Regions from separate parts of the Citrobacter koseri ATCC BAA-895 genome, predicted to be linked through region 3. Evidence: riboswitches for the same ligand, from Rfam matches in the RefSeq annotation. Region 3 holds a riboswitch; each other region holds the start of a gene.
What was found. A riboswitch is a leader RNA that binds a small molecule or an ion and turns the genes downstream of it on or off. The one in region 3 is predicted to bind cobalamin.
Positions count from the first base shown of each region.

Region 1: linked by a shared signal. The riboswitch ahead of CKO_RS03485 (cobyrinic acid a,c-diamide synthase CobB) and the one ahead of btuB (TonB-dependent vitamin B12 receptor BtuB) in region 3 are both predicted to bind cobalamin.
Region 2: linked by a shared signal. The riboswitch ahead of CKO_RS05460 (ABC transporter substrate-binding protein) and the one ahead of btuB (TonB-dependent vitamin B12 receptor BtuB) in region 3 are both predicted to bind cobalamin.

Region 1 is NC_009792.1:768,874-774,530, forward strand. It holds gene pduF (propanediol diffusion facilitator PduF) at 265-1,074, shown strand; gene pocR (transcriptional regulator PocR) at 1,280-2,191, shown strand; cobalamin riboswitch at 2,490-2,663, shown strand; gene CKO_RS03485 (cobyrinic acid a,c-diamide synthase CobB) at 2,763-4,142, shown strand; gene cbiB (adenosylcobinamide-phosphate synthase CbiB) at 4,139-5,098, shown strand; gene CKO_RS03495 (cobalt-precorrin-8 methylmutase) at 5,111-5,657, shown strand, end outside.
Region 2 is NC_009792.1:1,234,868-1,240,524, forward strand. It holds gene CKO_RS05455 (FecCD family ABC transporter permease) at 1-927, opposite strand, end outside; gene CKO_RS05460 (ABC transporter substrate-binding protein) at 994-2,043, opposite strand; cobalamin riboswitch at 2,243-2,468, opposite strand; gene CKO_RS05465 (GNAT family N-acetyltransferase) at 2,669-3,229, opposite strand; gene dauA (C4-dicarboxylic acid transporter DauA) at 3,343-5,022, opposite strand; gene prs (ribose-phosphate diphosphokinase) at 5,147-5,657, opposite strand, start outside.
Region 3 is NC_009792.1:2,800,621-2,806,277, forward strand. It holds rRNA gene CKO_RS12915 (16S ribosomal RNA) at 1-315, opposite strand, end outside; gene murI (glutamate racemase) at 694-1,545, opposite strand; gene btuB (TonB-dependent vitamin B12 receptor BtuB) at 1,490-3,358, opposite strand; cobalamin riboswitch at 3,424-3,613, opposite strand; gene trmA (tRNA (uridine(54)-C5)-methyltransferase TrmA) at 3,728-4,828, shown strand; gene CKO_RS12940 (YijD family membrane protein) at 5,102-5,461, opposite strand; gene fabR (HTH-type transcriptional repressor FabR) at 5,477-5,657, opposite strand, start outside.

The sequences.
Region 1 (5,657 bases), 2.0 Mb from region 3:
TTTGTTTGAAAACGAATATCTGGTGATCGCAATTTTTTATTATCCCTAATCTGGCATTTTATTCGTTAGAGTACGCTCCATTATTGCCCTGGAGAATAAACAGAGAGCAATATTTTGCTATAGCAACACGATTTTTCGGGGCAGGTTAACGGCAGATTGCCAACAATTTACAGGTGCCGCTTTTTATAGTGATGCTCGTTGTACTCTACTGCCAGTACGGCGTTGTGCTGGTAAAGACACGAACTCTGCTTAGAAGGTGTCACAATGAACGATTCACTAAAAGCACAATGTATTGCCGAGTTTTTGGGCACCGGGCTGTTTTTGTTCTTTGGTATCGGTTGCCTGAGTGCATTAAAAGTTGCGGGTGCGAGTCTGGGATTATGGGAGATCTGCATCATTTGGGGGCTTGGGATCTCGCTTGCCGTTTATCTCACGGCCGGGATATCGGGCGCGCACCTGAACCCGGCGATTACCATTGCGCTGTGGTTGTTTGCCTGTTTCCCTGGGCGAAAGGTCTTGCCTTATTCCATCGCTCAGGTTGCCGGAGCGTTCGGCGGCGCGCTGTTGGCCTATCTGCTCTACGGTAGCTTATTTACCGAGTTTGAAGCGGCGAACCATATGGTGCGCGGCAGCGTGGAGAGTCTGCAACTTGCCAGTATTTTCAGTACCTACCCGGCAGCCGCGCTGAGCGTATGGCAGGCGGCGCTGGTCGAAGTGGTCATTACCTCGATTCTGATGGGGATGATCATGGCGCTGACCGATGATGGCAATGGGGTTCCTAAAGGGCCGCTGGCGCCTTTGCTTATCGGTATTTTGGTTGCCGTTATCGGGGCGTCTACCGGGCCGCTTACGGGGTTTGCGATGAATCCGGCGCGTGATTTTGGTCCAAAATTATTCGCGTGGTTTGCCGGTTGGGGAGACATTGCCATGACCGGTGGGCGCGATATTCCTTATTTTATTGTGCCGATTATTGCGCCGATTGTCGGAGCTTGCGCCGGAGCTGCGGTTTATCGCTACCTGATTGGTAAAAATTTACCGTGCAATACCTGTAAGCTGGAGGAAAATGGACGTTAACACGACGGGATGTATGTATTTTTGAAACACGTAAAATCATTTCGTGATCTGGTTTCACGAACTGGTCAAAACGTCTCCCACGGATGGGAGACTTTTGTTATTGTCCCTTATACTTTTTTATCACTAATACAGTATGGTGATGATGAAAGGTAAATGTGAAATAAATGTTCTATTTGCAACAATAAATTAACTGAGGGGTTTTATCATGATTTCTGCGAGTGCCCTGAACTCAGAACTCATTAATAAAATCGCACAGGATTTTGCACAAGCCACCAGTCTGGCGGTCGTGGTTGTCAATATTCACGGTGATGAAATTTCTGAGTTATTCAATTTCACGCCTTTTTGTCAGCTAATGCGTCAACATCCTCAACACAGTATTCGTTGCCGTATGAGCGATCGCTGCGGGGGGCTGGAAGCGTCAAAATCAGATCAGCCCTGTATTTATCGTTGCCATGCCGGGCTAACCGATTTCTCCATTCCTTTGGTGATTGCCGGTCATCTGGTGGGGTTTGTGTTATGCGGTCAGGTACGTTTAAGCGATGATGTTGGACTGGTTGATATTCTTAATGTCGATGATCGCTGGCAGGCCGATCCTGAACTGTTGAATGAGTTCCGAAACGTCCCCGAAATGGACTACGCGCGGGTGATAGCCTCTGCGGATCTGCTGAAGCTGATTGTGGAAAATTGCCTTAAAAAACAACTTAATTTTGTTGTTATCAAAGACAATCCGCCGCAAGCGGAACCTGCTCGTTCGCAACGTGGGCCCAATCCCCACGACAGCAAAATGAAGAAAGCGTTACGCTACATTGACGCGCATTTATCGGACGATCTTCGCCTTGAAGATGTCGCTTCTCACGTCTACCTCAGCCCGTACTACTTTAGTAAGTTATTCAAGAAATATCAGGGAATCGGTTTTAATGCCTGGGTAAACCAACAGCGCATGGCCAGCGCCAGAGAGCTGCTTTGTCACAGTGACTGGAGTATCGCCAGCATTGCACGTAATTTAGGCTTTTCTCAAACCAGTTATTTTTGCAAAGTGTTCCGTCAGACCTATCAGATCACGCCACAGGCTTTCCGTCAGCAAATAAATGATAATTCGTCCGCCGAGTCCGCATAAATAGCAATATTTTGCTATTGCCGATTTTTGATATCGTATTGTATGTCAGTCATTATAAAATGAAAAAAACTATAGCAGAGCAATAAATTGTCATAGCGCAACAAAATAATGTTATCTGAAGGATAAACTGAGCCAGTTTTTATTTTTGTGATGAGATACAGTGTCATTATGAATAGGTTTCATTATTCTTTTGCGCAGTGTTTCATTCAAAACAGGCGTCATTACACCATTGCGTTGGCATAATGGCGCGTAACAGGTAATTAAAATTTAATTGTCGTTATGAGCGAGAAAGTGATGCTCATAACATCAGCCGACAGGTTTGGCACATTTGTGTCAGGGAAGGGGGTGAGAATCCCCCGCAGCCCCCGCTGCTGTGATGCTGACGACCCCGTAAGACCACTGATCGCAAGATTGGGAAGGACGGGCGAGGAGGACGCTAAGCCAGAAGACCTGCCTGTCGGTATTTACCAACAACTTCGGTGGGAAGTGGGTTGCTCAGTAGCGTACAGTCGAAAGACTGGGGTAATACGCAGCTAAACAATACCTCTACCACCCTGAACAGGATCAGGGTATGGCGGCAAAGCTTCACGCATTTATTCTCGCAGGGACCGGAAGCGGCTGTGGTAAAACCACCGTCACGCTTGGTCTGCTGAGTCTGCTGAAAAGACGTGGAATGCGTGTTCAGCCATGCAAAGTCGGCCCTGATTATCTCGATACCGGCTGGCATACGGCAGTATGCGGCAGTGCGTCCCGTAACCTCGACAGCTTTATGCTCCCGGAGCCCGTGCTTAACGCGCTGTTTTGTGAACACATGCAGCAGGCGGACGTCGCGGTGATCGAAGGCGTGATGGGACTCTATGACGGCTATGGCACCGACCCGAACTACTGTAGTACGGCGGCGATGGCGAAACAGCTGGGCTGCCCCGTGATTTTGCTGGTGGACGGTAAAGCCGTTTCTACCTCTATTGCCGCGACGGTAATGGGATTTCAGCACTTTGATCCTGACCTCAATATCGCTGGCGTGATTGTTAATCGCGTTAATAGCGAAACTCACTACCAACTCCTGAAAACGGCGATTGAACGCTATTGTTCGCTACCGGTGCTTGGCTATGTTCCCGGAGTGGAAGGCGTGGCGTTGCCGGAGCGTCATCTGGGGCTGATTACCGCGCGTGAGTCCGTCGTTAATCAACAGCCGTGGCAGGATTTTGCCGATACGCTTGAACGAACGCTGGACATTGATGCGCTTCTTTCCCTGAGTCAGCTAACCGCGCTGCCTGCTGGCGAGTGGCCAGCGTTACCCGACCCGCAGGCGGGAAAAGGACTTACCGTTGCCATCGCGGATGACGAAGCGTTTAACTTTTACTATCCCGATAACATCAAACTGCTGGAACGTACCGGCGTAACGATGACGCGTTTCAGTCCACTGCATGACAGCACGCTGCCGGAATGCCAGATGATCTGGCTGGGAGGCGGATACCCCGAGCTACACGCCGCTGCGCTGGCGGCGAACACCCCAATGCTGGCGCAAATGCGCGCCGCCCATCAGCGCGGCGTGGCGATTTATGCAGAGTGCGGCGGGCTGATGTACCTCGGCAGTACCCTGGAGGACGCCAGTGGAGAGATTCATCGGATGGTGGATGTGATTCCGGGGCACAGCAAAATGGGGAAACGGTTGACCCGCTTTGGCTACTGCGAAGCGCAGGCCAGAGAGCAAACGCTGCTGGCGGCGGCGGGCGAAGTGCTGCGTGGACATGAGTTCCACTATTCTGATTTTCTCCCGGAAAACCCGGCGGTGATGGCGTGCCGTAAAGTCCGCGATGGTAAGACATTGCAGGAGTGGTCTGGCGGCTGGCAGGTGGGAAATACCTTCGCAAGCTACCTTCACGTTCATTTCGCACAACGTCCTGCAATGCTGAACCACTGGCTGGCGGCAGGAAGGGAGGCGCTATGACCGTGCTTGCGTGGTGTATCGCCTGGCTTCTTGATTTCGTTATTGGCGATCCGCAGAACTGGCCGCATCCGGTACGCTGGATTGGCAATTTAATTTCAGCAACTCAACGTGTTGTGCGGCGTTACTGCCATAGTGACAGATCGCTGCGCATTGGCGGAGCGGTGATGTGGCTGGTGGTGGTCGGCGTGACGTGGGCGGTTTCCTGGGGCGTGCTGGCGCTGGCGAGCGAGATCCATCCCTGGTTTGGCTGGTTGGTAGAGATCTGGATGATTTTTACCGTGCTGGCTGGCCGCTGTCTTGCGAATGCTGCCCGCGATGTTGAACGCCCGCTGCGGGCGGGCGATTTAGCTGAAAGCCGCGAGAAGCTGTCATGGATTGTCGGACGGGATACCTCACAGTTACAGCCTGAACAGGTTAATCGTGCCGTGGTGGAGACGGTCGCCGAGAACACCGTAGACGGCATCATCGCCCCGCTTTTTTTCCTCTTTTTGGGCGGCGCGCCACTGGCAATGGCGTACAAAGCCGTAAATACCCTCGATTCAATGGTTGGCTATAAACACGAAAAATATCGCGCCATTGGTATGGTCAGCGCCCGTCTGGATGATATTGCGAACGTTATCCCGGCGCGTCTGAGCTGGCTGCTGCTGAGTATTGCCGCGGCGTTGTGTCGTTACGACGGCTATCGCGCCCTGCATATCGGCTGGCGGGATCGCTACAACCACAGCAGTCCTAACTGCGCGTGGTCAGAAGCCTCTGTTGCCGGTGCGCTGGGTATTCGTCTTGGCGGCCCGAATGACTACTTTGGCGAGCGTGTTGAAAAACCCTGGATAGGCGACGCGCAGCGCGGCATTTCAGTAGATGACATTTCCCGAACGATTCGATTGATGTGGGTAGCCTCGACCCTGGCACTGGCGCTGTTTATCGCCGTACGGTGCCTGCTGGTTGGCGCAGCCTGAGGATAACAGACGATGCAATATATTCAGCAGCCCCAGGCGATTGAGGCCAAAAGTTTCGACATCATTGGCGAGATCATTCGCGAGACACGCCCGGAGTATCAGTTTGCCAGCCCGCTTCACGAAGCGATCATCAAGCGGGTGATTCACACCACCGCCGACTTTGACTGGCTGGATATTCTCTGGTTTTCCGATGACGCGCTGGAGCGACTCTGCGCGGCGCTGAGTCGCCCATCCATTATCTATACCGATACCACAATGGCGCTTTCCGGCATCAATAAAACATTGCTGGCGACGTTTGGCGGTGAATGCCGTTGCTATATCAGCGATCCGCGAGTTGTGGCGGAAGCAAAAGCGCAGGGGATTACCCGATCAATGGCGGCGGTGGATATCGCCGTGACGGAAGAGAGTGAAAAGGTGTTTGTATTCGGCAATGCACCGACGGCGCTGTTCCGGTTGCTTGAGCATGACGTTGCCGTGAGCGGCGTGGTAGGCGTACCGGTCGGGTTCGTCGGGGCGGCGGAGTCTAAAGATGCGCTGACGAAAAGCGCGTTGCCAGCTA
Region 2 (5,657 bases), 1.6 Mb from region 3:
GCCGATCATGGCGCTGACCGGCAGCAATCGATGGTGTTGATTACCCACCAGCAGGCGGGCGGCATGGGGGATCACCAGGCCGACAAAACCAATCGCCCCGACAATGGAGACCATAATTGCCGTCATACCGGTAACGGCGGCAATCAGGACTCCGCGCGTGCGTTTTACCGGGATGCCAAGTGACGCTGCGGACTCTGCGCCAAACGAAAACGCATCCAGATGACGGGCGTAACAAAAACATAACGCCACACCGACCAGCGCGGTAGGGACGGCCAAAACGACATCTGGCCAGCGAACGCCGCTCAGATTGCCCAGCAGCCAGAACATAATCCCACGAGCCTGTTCTGCATTCGCTGAGCGAGTGATGATTAGCGAGGTGAGGGCATTAAATAACTGTGAACTGGCGATCCCGGCCAGGATGATTTGCGTGGTGGCGCTTCCCTGTCTCCCCCCGGCGGCGATCGCCAGTAACGCCACGAAAAGAAAAGCCGTTAACGCCCCAATAAAAGCCCCGAGCGACATGCTGACGATCCCAGCGCCAAGCCCTGTTAAGGCGATCAGAACAGCGCCGGTCGAGGCGCCGGCAGAGATCCCCAGTAGATAAGGCTCTGCCAGCGCGTTTCGTAGCAATGACTGCAATACGACGCCGGAAACCGCCAGACACGCGCCACAACAGGCAGAAACCAACGCCCGCGTCAGGCGATAGTTCCAGATAATGCCCGCATCCAGCGCATCAACGGCATAGCGCGTATCAAAGAACTGGTTAGAAAGCGTATGGATAACATGCTGCCAGGGGATAAACGTCTCGCCAATGGAGATCCCCGCCAATAGAACGCAGCACATCAGCACGCTGACCCAAAGGGCGTGTCCCCCGATTCTTATCGTTAACTGGCCGACAGCGCGACGCGTCCTGCGAGTTTCGCTCATCATCTACCTGCAATTCTGAATACCAGAGGCGCGCTATGCCCGGTAAGACATAGCGCGACATAAAGATTATTGAGCCGTTTTCGGATGTGCCAGACCGTATTCAACCAACGCATCTGCGAGTTTCTCGACGCCATCTATCGTTCTGATGCCGGCGTTCATTGTTTGCACATCCACCACCGGCAGATGGTTCTCCTTCACGGCGGGGATGAGTTTAGTCACGGGGTCGGACTTGAGATATTCCAGTTTGACCTGCCAGTCATCTGCCGGGAAACGACGACGGCTCATTTCACCGAGAACAATGACGGACGGGCTGGCTTTCGCGATGGTTTCCCAGCCAACGGTTGGCCACTCTTCAGCAGAATCAATCACATTTTTCACCCCCAGCGTCTGGGCGATCCATGCGGCAGGGCCAAATTTCCCGGCCACATAGGGGTCCAGTTGCAGATCGGCGCTGGAAAACCAGAATACGGCGGAGACGTTTTTATCCATTCCGGCAATTTTGTCTTTGGCGGCAGCTTCACGGGCCTTCAGACTGGCGATCAATTCATCGCCTTTGTCCTGCACGTCAAAAATTTTCGCCAGATCGGAGACTTCCTGATAAACCATAGCAATATCAAACATGCCTTTACGTACACCGTCGCCACCGTCTTCGTTGTCTTTAGCGCAGTCCGCAGGCGCGGTATATACCGGCACGTTCAACTCGCTAAACTGCTCGTAAGAGGCGACGGTTCCGGCAGGCCCAATTTGCCATTCAAACTGACTGGCGACCAAATCCGGTTTTTTGGCAATAATGCCTTCAAAGCTGGGGATGTTCTGCGCAATCACGGCCACTTTTTCATTTGCCGCTTTGTAAGCATCCGGGACGGGGCCGAACCACAGCGATGTGCCGACAACGCGCTCGGCCAGTCCCAGGGAATAAAGAATTTCAGTGCTGTTTTGCCCGACCGTGGCAACGCGTTCCGGGGCTTTATTGAAGGTAATATCACGGCCGCAGTTTTTAATCGTCAACGGATAGACTGTTTTTGCCGCATGAGTCAATCCTGATGTGAATAATAACGCTGCGCCAGCCACAGCCAGAAGGTATTTTTTATGAGGTAAAGTAAAGTCTGCGTACATTGTTATCGTCCTGTACATGCCAGAATCTGAACGTCTGGTCATGGTTTATTTGGTTCCATATATCGGGACAGGTACATGACGATAGATGACATTGAATGATGAAATTATGAGAATGCAAAATCTCAGCAGGAATAGGCTCATCAATTCATAATGGTATTTATGCCAAATAAATCATCCCATGGACCATCCCGTCCACTCAATGTGTACAACCCTGACAGCAGGTCTCCTGGCTCACGGTAATCAGAATATCGGCCTTCCCATAAAGCAAATCTTTACAGTGACCGGTGGTTACAATAACCACACGCAGATATTCGGTATCCGCCTACAGTTGCGGGGGCAGCTATGGAATGAGATTAAAATAATCCGCACCATATTCCTTTCAAAACAACGGCTGTGTTATGAATACTGTCACTGGCGACTGTATCGGCAATCAATAACCTCGTCAACCGTATGAAAAAAGAACAAAAACATCATACTTTATGGTGATTTTTATATTAATTAATTTAAATTCAAATGGTTGTGTTTTTGTTGGAGTGGTGATTATTGCAACCGCAAGTAATAACGGAAAGGCAAATGAGAATTGATTGACGTTGATCAATTAATCGCGATGAGAAAGAAGGCGTTATTATAAACAGTGAATGTTATCAATATTGTCGCTGGTAACAATATATTTACACGGTTTTTCCATATGCACGATCTGCCACTCGTCGCCCACATCCATGAAGACGTTAAACAGATTTCGCCGCCAGAATTGATACCCGCCGGGTAAAAAATGATGGGTGTGCAAATATAATATTTTATAGTGTTGCTGCTCGCAAAATTGTTCAGCCAGCGAGACCAGTTGGCTGCCAATACCTTGCCTGCGATAATGCTGATCGACATAGCAGCGACAAATCTCAGCTGTCTCCGGTAAATTATAACGACCGTGCAACATCTCTATTCTGTCATCGTACTGACATATCGCCAGCGTCCCAATTATCTGCTGTTGTTCATTCCAGACGCCGAACAATTGGTTTCTTTCCCGCTCAAGATAATTTCCCTGGAGGTCGAATACGTCGTCACTCGCAGTGGGTAATGCTCTTCCGGCATTAAAATAAAGATTAAGATGCCGAATAATAAAGGACTGTACGGCAGGAATATCGTCCCGCGTTATTTCACGAAAAACAAACGGAGAGGTTGGTTTCATATCGGTTATCGCTAACAAATATCAGGAAAACGATAATAACAAGCCAGACGCAGAAAACCAGTTTTCAATAAGAAAACTTGCCGGTCTGTTGAGATACAGACCGGCAGTCGGGATTAGATATCCGCCAGCGCGGCATCTTTGTTCGGGAAGAATGCCAGACGACCCGGAATGGGTTTGATACCGGCGCGGGCCATGGTACGCAGCGGCTGGAATTCCACGTTACTGACGCGCAGTTCACAACCTTCCGGCAAACGCTTCACAAAGCGCTGGAAGGCGTCCAGACCACCGGCATCCAGTACCGGAACGGCGTCCCACTTCAGCACCACAATGCGTTTACCCTCAATGCGTGATTCGAGGTCGGTAAATAACCCTTCCGCGGCGGCGAAAAAGAGCGGCCCGATAACGCGTAATACCAGCACATCATCGGGAACCGTGATGTTTACCGCCGCGAGGCGCGTCATACGGGCAATACGGCGCATAAACAGCAGGGAAGCCAGGACAATCCCGACGCTGATCGCAATCACCATATCGAAGAGCACCGTCAGCGACATACACATCATCATCACGATGATGTCATCTTTGGGCGCATGTCGCAGTAAATCGACCACCTTGTGGGCTTCACTCATGTTCCACGCAACCATCAGCAGCAGCGCGGCCATGGCGGAAAGCGGCAGCCATGACAACAGGGGAGCCAACGCGAGGAGGGCGAGGATGACCAGAATTGCGTGGATAACGGCGGAAATGGGCGAGGTCGCGCCTGCGCGCACGTTTGCCGCAGAACGGGCGATCGCCGCCGTCGCGGTGATCCCGCCAAAGAACGGCGCCACGATATTCCCCAGCCCCTGGCCGATCAGTTCGCTGTTTGCTTTGTGTTTGGTGCCCGTCATGCCGTCGAGCACGACCGCGCACAGCAGGGATTCAATCGCCCCCAGCATCGCCATCGAGAAAGCGGCTGGCAATAACGCCCGCAATGAATCCCAGCTTAGCGTGAAATCTGAATCCGGGAGATTCCACGGCAGCACCAGCTGCGGCAGCAGCTGAGGAATGCCGTTGCCCTGCGAACCATCGGCCAGCACATAGTGGAACTGTGAACCAATCGTCGCCACATGGCCACCCAGCAGATTAACCACGGCCATAACGGCGCAGCCCGCCAGCAGCGCCGGAAGATGGCCCGGCAGACGAATCCCCAGACGCGGCCAGAAAATCAGCATACCGAGTGTCACCACGCCAATAGCGGCATCGCCCGGATTAATGGTCGGCAACGCCATAACCAGCGCCCCGACTTTTTGTAGGTAATGCTCCGGCACATGGGCCATTTGCAGACCGAGAAAATCTTTAATCTGCATTGTCCCGATGGTGATGCCGATCCCTGATGTAAAACCTAACGTGACCGATACGGGAATGTATTCGATCAGACGGCCAAAACGCGCGAGGCCGAAGAGGATCAGGAACACCCCGGACATGAGGGTGGCGACCAGCAGACCTGCCAGCCCGAATTGTTGCGATACCGGGTAGAGAATAACGACAAATGCGGCGGTCGGGCCGGAGACGCTGAAGCGTGACCCGCCGGTTAAGGCAATAACAATCCCCGCCACAGCGGACGTATAAAGACCGTACTGCGGTGCAACACCACTGCCAATTGCCAGCGCCATCGCCAGCGGGATAGCGATGATCCCGACGGTTACCCCGGCAATCACATCACGGGTGAACCGTGAGGCGGTATATTTTTCTTTCCAGCAAGCGTCGATGAGGGCGCGGAAAGGCATCACATGTGAGGAAAATATTCTGTTCACAATAATGTTTCATCCATGAGCGCATCATCTGTCAACTAAATGGCAGGTGAAGGAGGCATTGGTCATACAAATAAGAGTTACAGACAAAAAAACCCGCCGCAGCGGGTTTTTTAGCCGGGTTCGATTAGTGTTCGAACATAGCTGAAATGGATTCTTCGTTGCTGATACGACGAATCGCTTCGGCCAGCATACCCGACAGTGTCAACGTGCGCACGTTCGGCAGTGCTTTAATTTCGTCGGTCAGTGGAATGGTGTCACAGACAACGACTTCATCAATCACCGAATTGCGCAGGTTGTTTGCCGCATTGCCTGAGAAAATCGGGTGAGTCGCGTAGGCGAATACGCGTTTGGCACCACGTTCTTTCAGTGCTTCTGCTGCTTTGCACAGCGTACCACCGGTATCGATCATATCATCAACCAGTACGCAGTCGCGGCCGGCAACGTCACCGATGATGTGCATCACCTGAGAAACGTTAGCGCGCGGACGACGTTTGTCGATGATCGCCATATCGGTATCGTTCAGCAGCTTAGCGATAGCGCGGGCACGCACAACGCCACCGATATCTGGAGAAACCACAATCGGGTTATCCAGGTTCAGTTGCAGCATATCTTCTAACAGAATTGGGCTACCGAAT
Region 3 (5,657 bases):
TGTGGCTGGTCATCCTCTCAGACCAGCTAGGGATCGTCGCCTTGGTGAGCCGTTACCCCACCAACAAGCTAATCCCATCTGGGCACATCTGATGGCAAGAGGCCCGAAGGTCCCCCTCTTTGGTCTTGCGACGTTATGCGGTATTAGCTACCGTTTCCAGTAGTTATCCCCCTCCATCAGGCAGTTTCCCAGACATTACTCACCCGTCCGCCACTCGTCAGCGAAGCAGCAAGCTGCTTCCTGTTACCGTTCGACTTGCATGTGTTAGGCCTGCCGCCAGCGTTCAATCTGAGCCATGATCAAACTCTTCAATTTAAGTTTGATGCTCGTGAATTAAACTTCGTAATGAATTACGTGTTCACTCAGAGACTTGGTATTCATTTTTCGTCTTGCGACGTCAAGAATCCATGTCACTTTGAGTGCCCACACAGATTGTCTGATAAATTGTTAAAGAGCAGTGCCGCTTCGCTTTTTCTCAGCGGCGCGGGGTGTGCATAATACGCTTTCCCGCTTGAGAGTCAAGCATTTATTTTTGCTTTTCTCTGCCGGCGTTCATCGCTGAACCCCGCTGACCCGGCGGCCTGTGTGCCGTTGTTCCGTGTCAGTGGAGGCGCATTATAGGGAGTTATTCCGGCCTGACAAGGGGAAATTCAAAATTATTTTCCGACTGCTTTCTTTTTAAGCAAAACCACCTCAAACCGCCAGTTTTTCGAGCGTTTCGAAACCGTAACGCTGTAAAACGGGTATTAATTGCTCGGTCTCTGGCGTCATTGCCATGCAGAAAGCAATATTAGCCTCCGCTGATTTGGCATCCGGCGCTTCATGCTCTAACAACCAGGCCGTGCGACGCGCAATCGCCGCCCCGGAATCCACCAGCCTTGTCCCTTCAGGAAGGACCTGCAACAGTTCTTCCTGTAATAGAGGGAAATGGGTACATCCCAGAACAACCGTGTCGGGCGGTTCCGGCATCCGCAGCCAGGGTCTCAGGATACGGCGTAGTTCTTCCAGCGATACGGGTTCACCGTGCAGTTTGGCTTCCGCCAGTTCCACCAGTTCTGCCGATCCCAACATCGCTATCTGACATTCATTCGCGAATCGCGCTATCAACTCATGGGTATAAGGGCGTTTTACCGTGCCACGCGTTGCCAGCAACCCGACGATGCCGTTGGCGGTCAGCCTCGCAGCGGGTTTAATCGCAGGAACGACGCCCACAACCGGGAACGCGAATTTTTCACGCAATGCAGGAAGAGAAACCGTACTGGCCGTATTACAGGCGATTACCGCAAGTGAGAGAGGATAACGCTGCTGCACTGCGGTAACGATCTCGACGACGCGCTCGACAATAAACGCTTCGCTCTTTTCCCCGTAAGGAAACGCGACGTTATCGAAAGCATATATATAGTGGAGATTCGGCAGGAGATGCCGAATCTCATCGTAGACCGACAACCCACCAACGCCGGAATCAAACACCAGCACGGTGGGACGTGGATCAGAAGGTGTAGCTGCCAGACAAGTAGTACTCTCGTCCTGCAGTTTGGTAGCCATAAGCTGTCTCGTAATCTTTATCGAACAGGTTGGCGATTTTACCACGAACTGTCAGGCGATCGGTGATCGGATACGATGCAGAAACATCAACAGTGCTATAGCTCGGCAAGATTTGCTGGGTGTTATTGTACTGGGAGGTGTTGTTATCGTAGCGCTTGCCGTAATACTGCCACGATACATCCATATCGACGTTAAACATCGTCCAGTCCAGTTGATACTTCGCCTGGCGCTTCGAGCGTCGGGCTAACACTTCACCGTTGTCGTCATTACGCGGATCGACATATTGCAACGTGACACGATGGCTAAAGATGCCGGTATCAAAGCTGCCCGTCCATTCCACGCCTTTAATGGTTGCCGCATCAATATTGTCATACTCACCCTGGTAGGTGTTTGGATCAAAGTAGTAGGTGATCAGGTTAGTAATCTTGTAATGGTAGGCAGACAGGCGCCAGTCCAGCGGACCAGTGAGCCCTTCCAGCCCGGCCTCCCACTGTTTAGACTCTTCCGGTTTCAGGTTAGGATTCGCGTTGATGCCAAAACGGGTAGAACCAAACTGCTGCCCCAGAGATGGAGACAGGAACCCGGTACCATAGCCGATAGTTACTCGATAGTTGTCGATAAACTCCCATCCAGCCGTCGTCTGCCAGGTGCCATGCCAGCCAAACTGTTCATCATGATCTTCACGCCCTGAAGCCTCCAGCGTTACATCACCGAATTGTTGCTGACCGGTCAGGTATAAACCGGTGTTATCGCGTTTATATGTGTCCGACATCACGGTATCGGATGAGGTCAAACGCTGCTGCTGCCAGTCTACGCCAGCGCTAACGGAACCGTGCCCCACGATAAGGTTATTACCCCATTGCAGGTTACGCTGGGTCATGCGATCGAGCGTCGTACCGTCATGATAGCGACCATAAATACTGCTGTAGTTATAGTCCTTCACCTTCTGGTAGCTGGCGAGAAGTTGTGAAGAGTAAATCCCGGAGTTGAATTTCAGACCTGCGTCCCAGCTCTGATTGTAGAGTTGCGATTCATCAGCACTGTAGGCCGGAATAGACGGCGGGCTTCCCAGATCGTAATCAGAGTTGTTGGTATAACTGTGACCACGGAAAAAACCATCGAAATTATCATTAAATTTATGTTCGAGGCTGCCCCAGAATGCCTTGCTGCGAAAACCATCGCGGTCGCGATCGTGATCCCAGGTTGAGCCGGGCTGTACGTTAAAGCCTTTATTGCCCTCATAAGAACCCGCTACCGTGGCGACAGTGTCGCCAAAGCGATGGCGCAACGTACCGTCATATTGCTGATAACCTTTTGAACCAACGCCCGCGGTAATTTTTGACTGTTCTTGATCGGAGTGCGTAATAACGTTAATGACCCCACCCATTGCGCCGGAACCATAAATCGCCGAGCGTGGTCCACGAATGTATTCCACGCGTTGCACCAGCGATATTGGAATCTGATTCAGATCGGGGTTATTCGTAATGCCGGGGCGGGTCATGGGAACACCATCGACCAGAACCAATACCTGTTTGGCTTCCGTACCACGAATAAATAAAGAAGAAGACTGCCCCATGCCGCCGTTTTGATTGATATCAACGCCTGGCAGGCGGCGCATCACATCATTCAAATTCTTCGCTTGCCAGCGGTCGATATCCTCACGCGTCACGACATCAGCAGGCGCCAGTACGGTATTAACCGGTTGTTGAAAACGATTTGCGGTGACGATCAGGGTGTCTGGGTTAGTATCCTGCGCCCAGCCAGAAAATGCCGTGACGGAGAGCGCCGTCAGCAGCGAAGATTTTTTAATCATTGTAAAGCATCCACAATATAAGAAGGATGCCGCAGGCTTCATCGATAGTACGCGATGATGAACACCAGATGCGACGTTAGCCGGCAGGTCTTCGGGCTTGGAAAGTTATCCTCAGGATACAAGAGACGATGACTTCCCGCCGGGTGGCAGTGTCTGCTTATGCTCTCATCTCACCTTTCCTTACCGCTGCGCGTCAGCTCCAGATTCGCACTGGATTCCCTATTAACTCACAGGACCGGCTCACGGATGCTACATTCTGTAACAATCTACGTCCAGACCGCATATCACAATATCGGAAATCATCAATGACTGGACATCTGATGAGCAATCCCTACAATCCCCGCGTACTTTTATTTTTCAGGATGCATCATGACCCCCGAACACCTTCCGACAGAACAGTATGACGCGCAGCTAGCCGAAAAAGTGGTGCGCTTGCAGAGTATGATGGCGCCGTTTTCTGACCTGGTCCCGGAAGTGTTTCGCTCGCCAGCCAGCCATTATCGGATGCGCGCCGAATTTCGCCTGTGGCATGACGGCGACGACCTGTATCACATCATTTTTGAGCAGCAGACAAAAAGCCGTATCCGCGTCGACAGCTTCCCGGCGGCCAGCGAGCTGATTAACCAGCTGATGACGGCGATGATTGAAGGCGTGCGCCATAATCGCGTCCTGCGCCATAAGCTGTTCCAGATTGATTACCTCACCACGATGAGCAATCAGGCGGTGGTTTCTCTGCTGTACCATAAAAAGCTGGATGATGAGTGGCGCCAGGAAGCGGAAACGCTGCGGGATGCGCTGCGAGCGCAGAACCTGAATGTGCATCTGATTGGCCGGGCGACCAAAACCAAAATCGAGCTGGATCAGGATTACATTGACGAACGTCTGCCCGTGGCGGGAAAAGAGATGATCTACCGTCAGGTGGAGAACAGCTTCACGCAGCCCAATGCCGCAATGAATATTCAGATGCTGGAGTGGGCGCTGGATGCAACCAAAGCGTCGAAAGGCGACCTGCTTGAACTGTACTGTGGCAACGGCAACTTCTCATTGGCTCTGGCGCGTAACTTCGACCGGGTGCTGGCAACGGAAATCGCCAAACCGTCAGTCGCCGCAGCGCAGTACAACATTGCCGCTAACCATATTGATAACGTGCAGATCATCCGTATGGCCGCCGAAGAGTTTACGCAGGCGATGAACGGAGTACGTGAGTTTAACCGTTTGCAGGGTATCGACCTGAAGAGCTATCAGTGTGAAACGATTTTTGTCGATCCGCCGCGTAGCGGGCTGGACAGTGAAACCGAGAAAATGGTGCAGGCGTATCCGCGTATTTTGTACATTTCCTGCAACCCGGAGACGCTGTGTAAGAACCTGGAAACATTAAGCCAGACGCACAATGTGTCACGTCTGGCTCTGTTCGATCAGTTCCCGTATACGCACCATATGGAATGCGGCGTGTTACTCACTGCCAGGTAAAACGTAGGCCGGATAAAGTGGTTACGCCGCCATCCGGCGATATGCCCGGTGGCGCTGCGCTTACCGGGCCTACAAATCATCGTAGGCCAGATAAGGCGGTTACGCCGCCATCCGGCGATATGCCCGGTGGCGCTGCGCTTACCGGGCCTACAAATCATCGTAGGCCAGATAAGGCGGTTACGCCGCCATCCGGCGATATGCCCGGTGGCGCTGCGCTTACCGGGCCTACAAATCATCGTAGGCCGGATAAGGCGGTTACGCCGCCATCCGGCATTATTCCGCGACTTCCTGCTTGCGGTTACGCATCTTAAAGCCAATCCAGAATACCAGAATCACCGACAGCACCGCCGGGAAGAAGTTAGAACCGATATCCGGGTATTCCGCACGTACCACGGTGCTGTACAACAGCACGCCGAGGATAAAACAGGCGGCAGCCAGCCCCGGCAAGCCGACAGGCATGGTGCGGTTTTGATAACGTTGATGCAGGCAATAAACCGCCAGCACCAGCGCGATAATCGGGAATACAGAAAACGGCACGATGGAGCTAAACAGCGCCGCGAATGTGCCATTGATCGATAAGCCAGCGACCAGCGCCAGCAACAGCGTACCTTTATCTTGACCTGACTGTTTCATTGCTCGTCCTTCACGTTACTCGGAGTGATGTGCCATCTTCTCTTGTTCACGGCGGTACCAGTAATATGCCCCTTTCGCAATCATGCGCAGTTGCAGTACCAGCCGCTCTTCCAGCTGTCGGCGTTGTTCCGCACCAACATCCAGCGCCTCGGCACCTGCACTAAACACAATCGTCACCATCGCTTCGGCTTGCGCT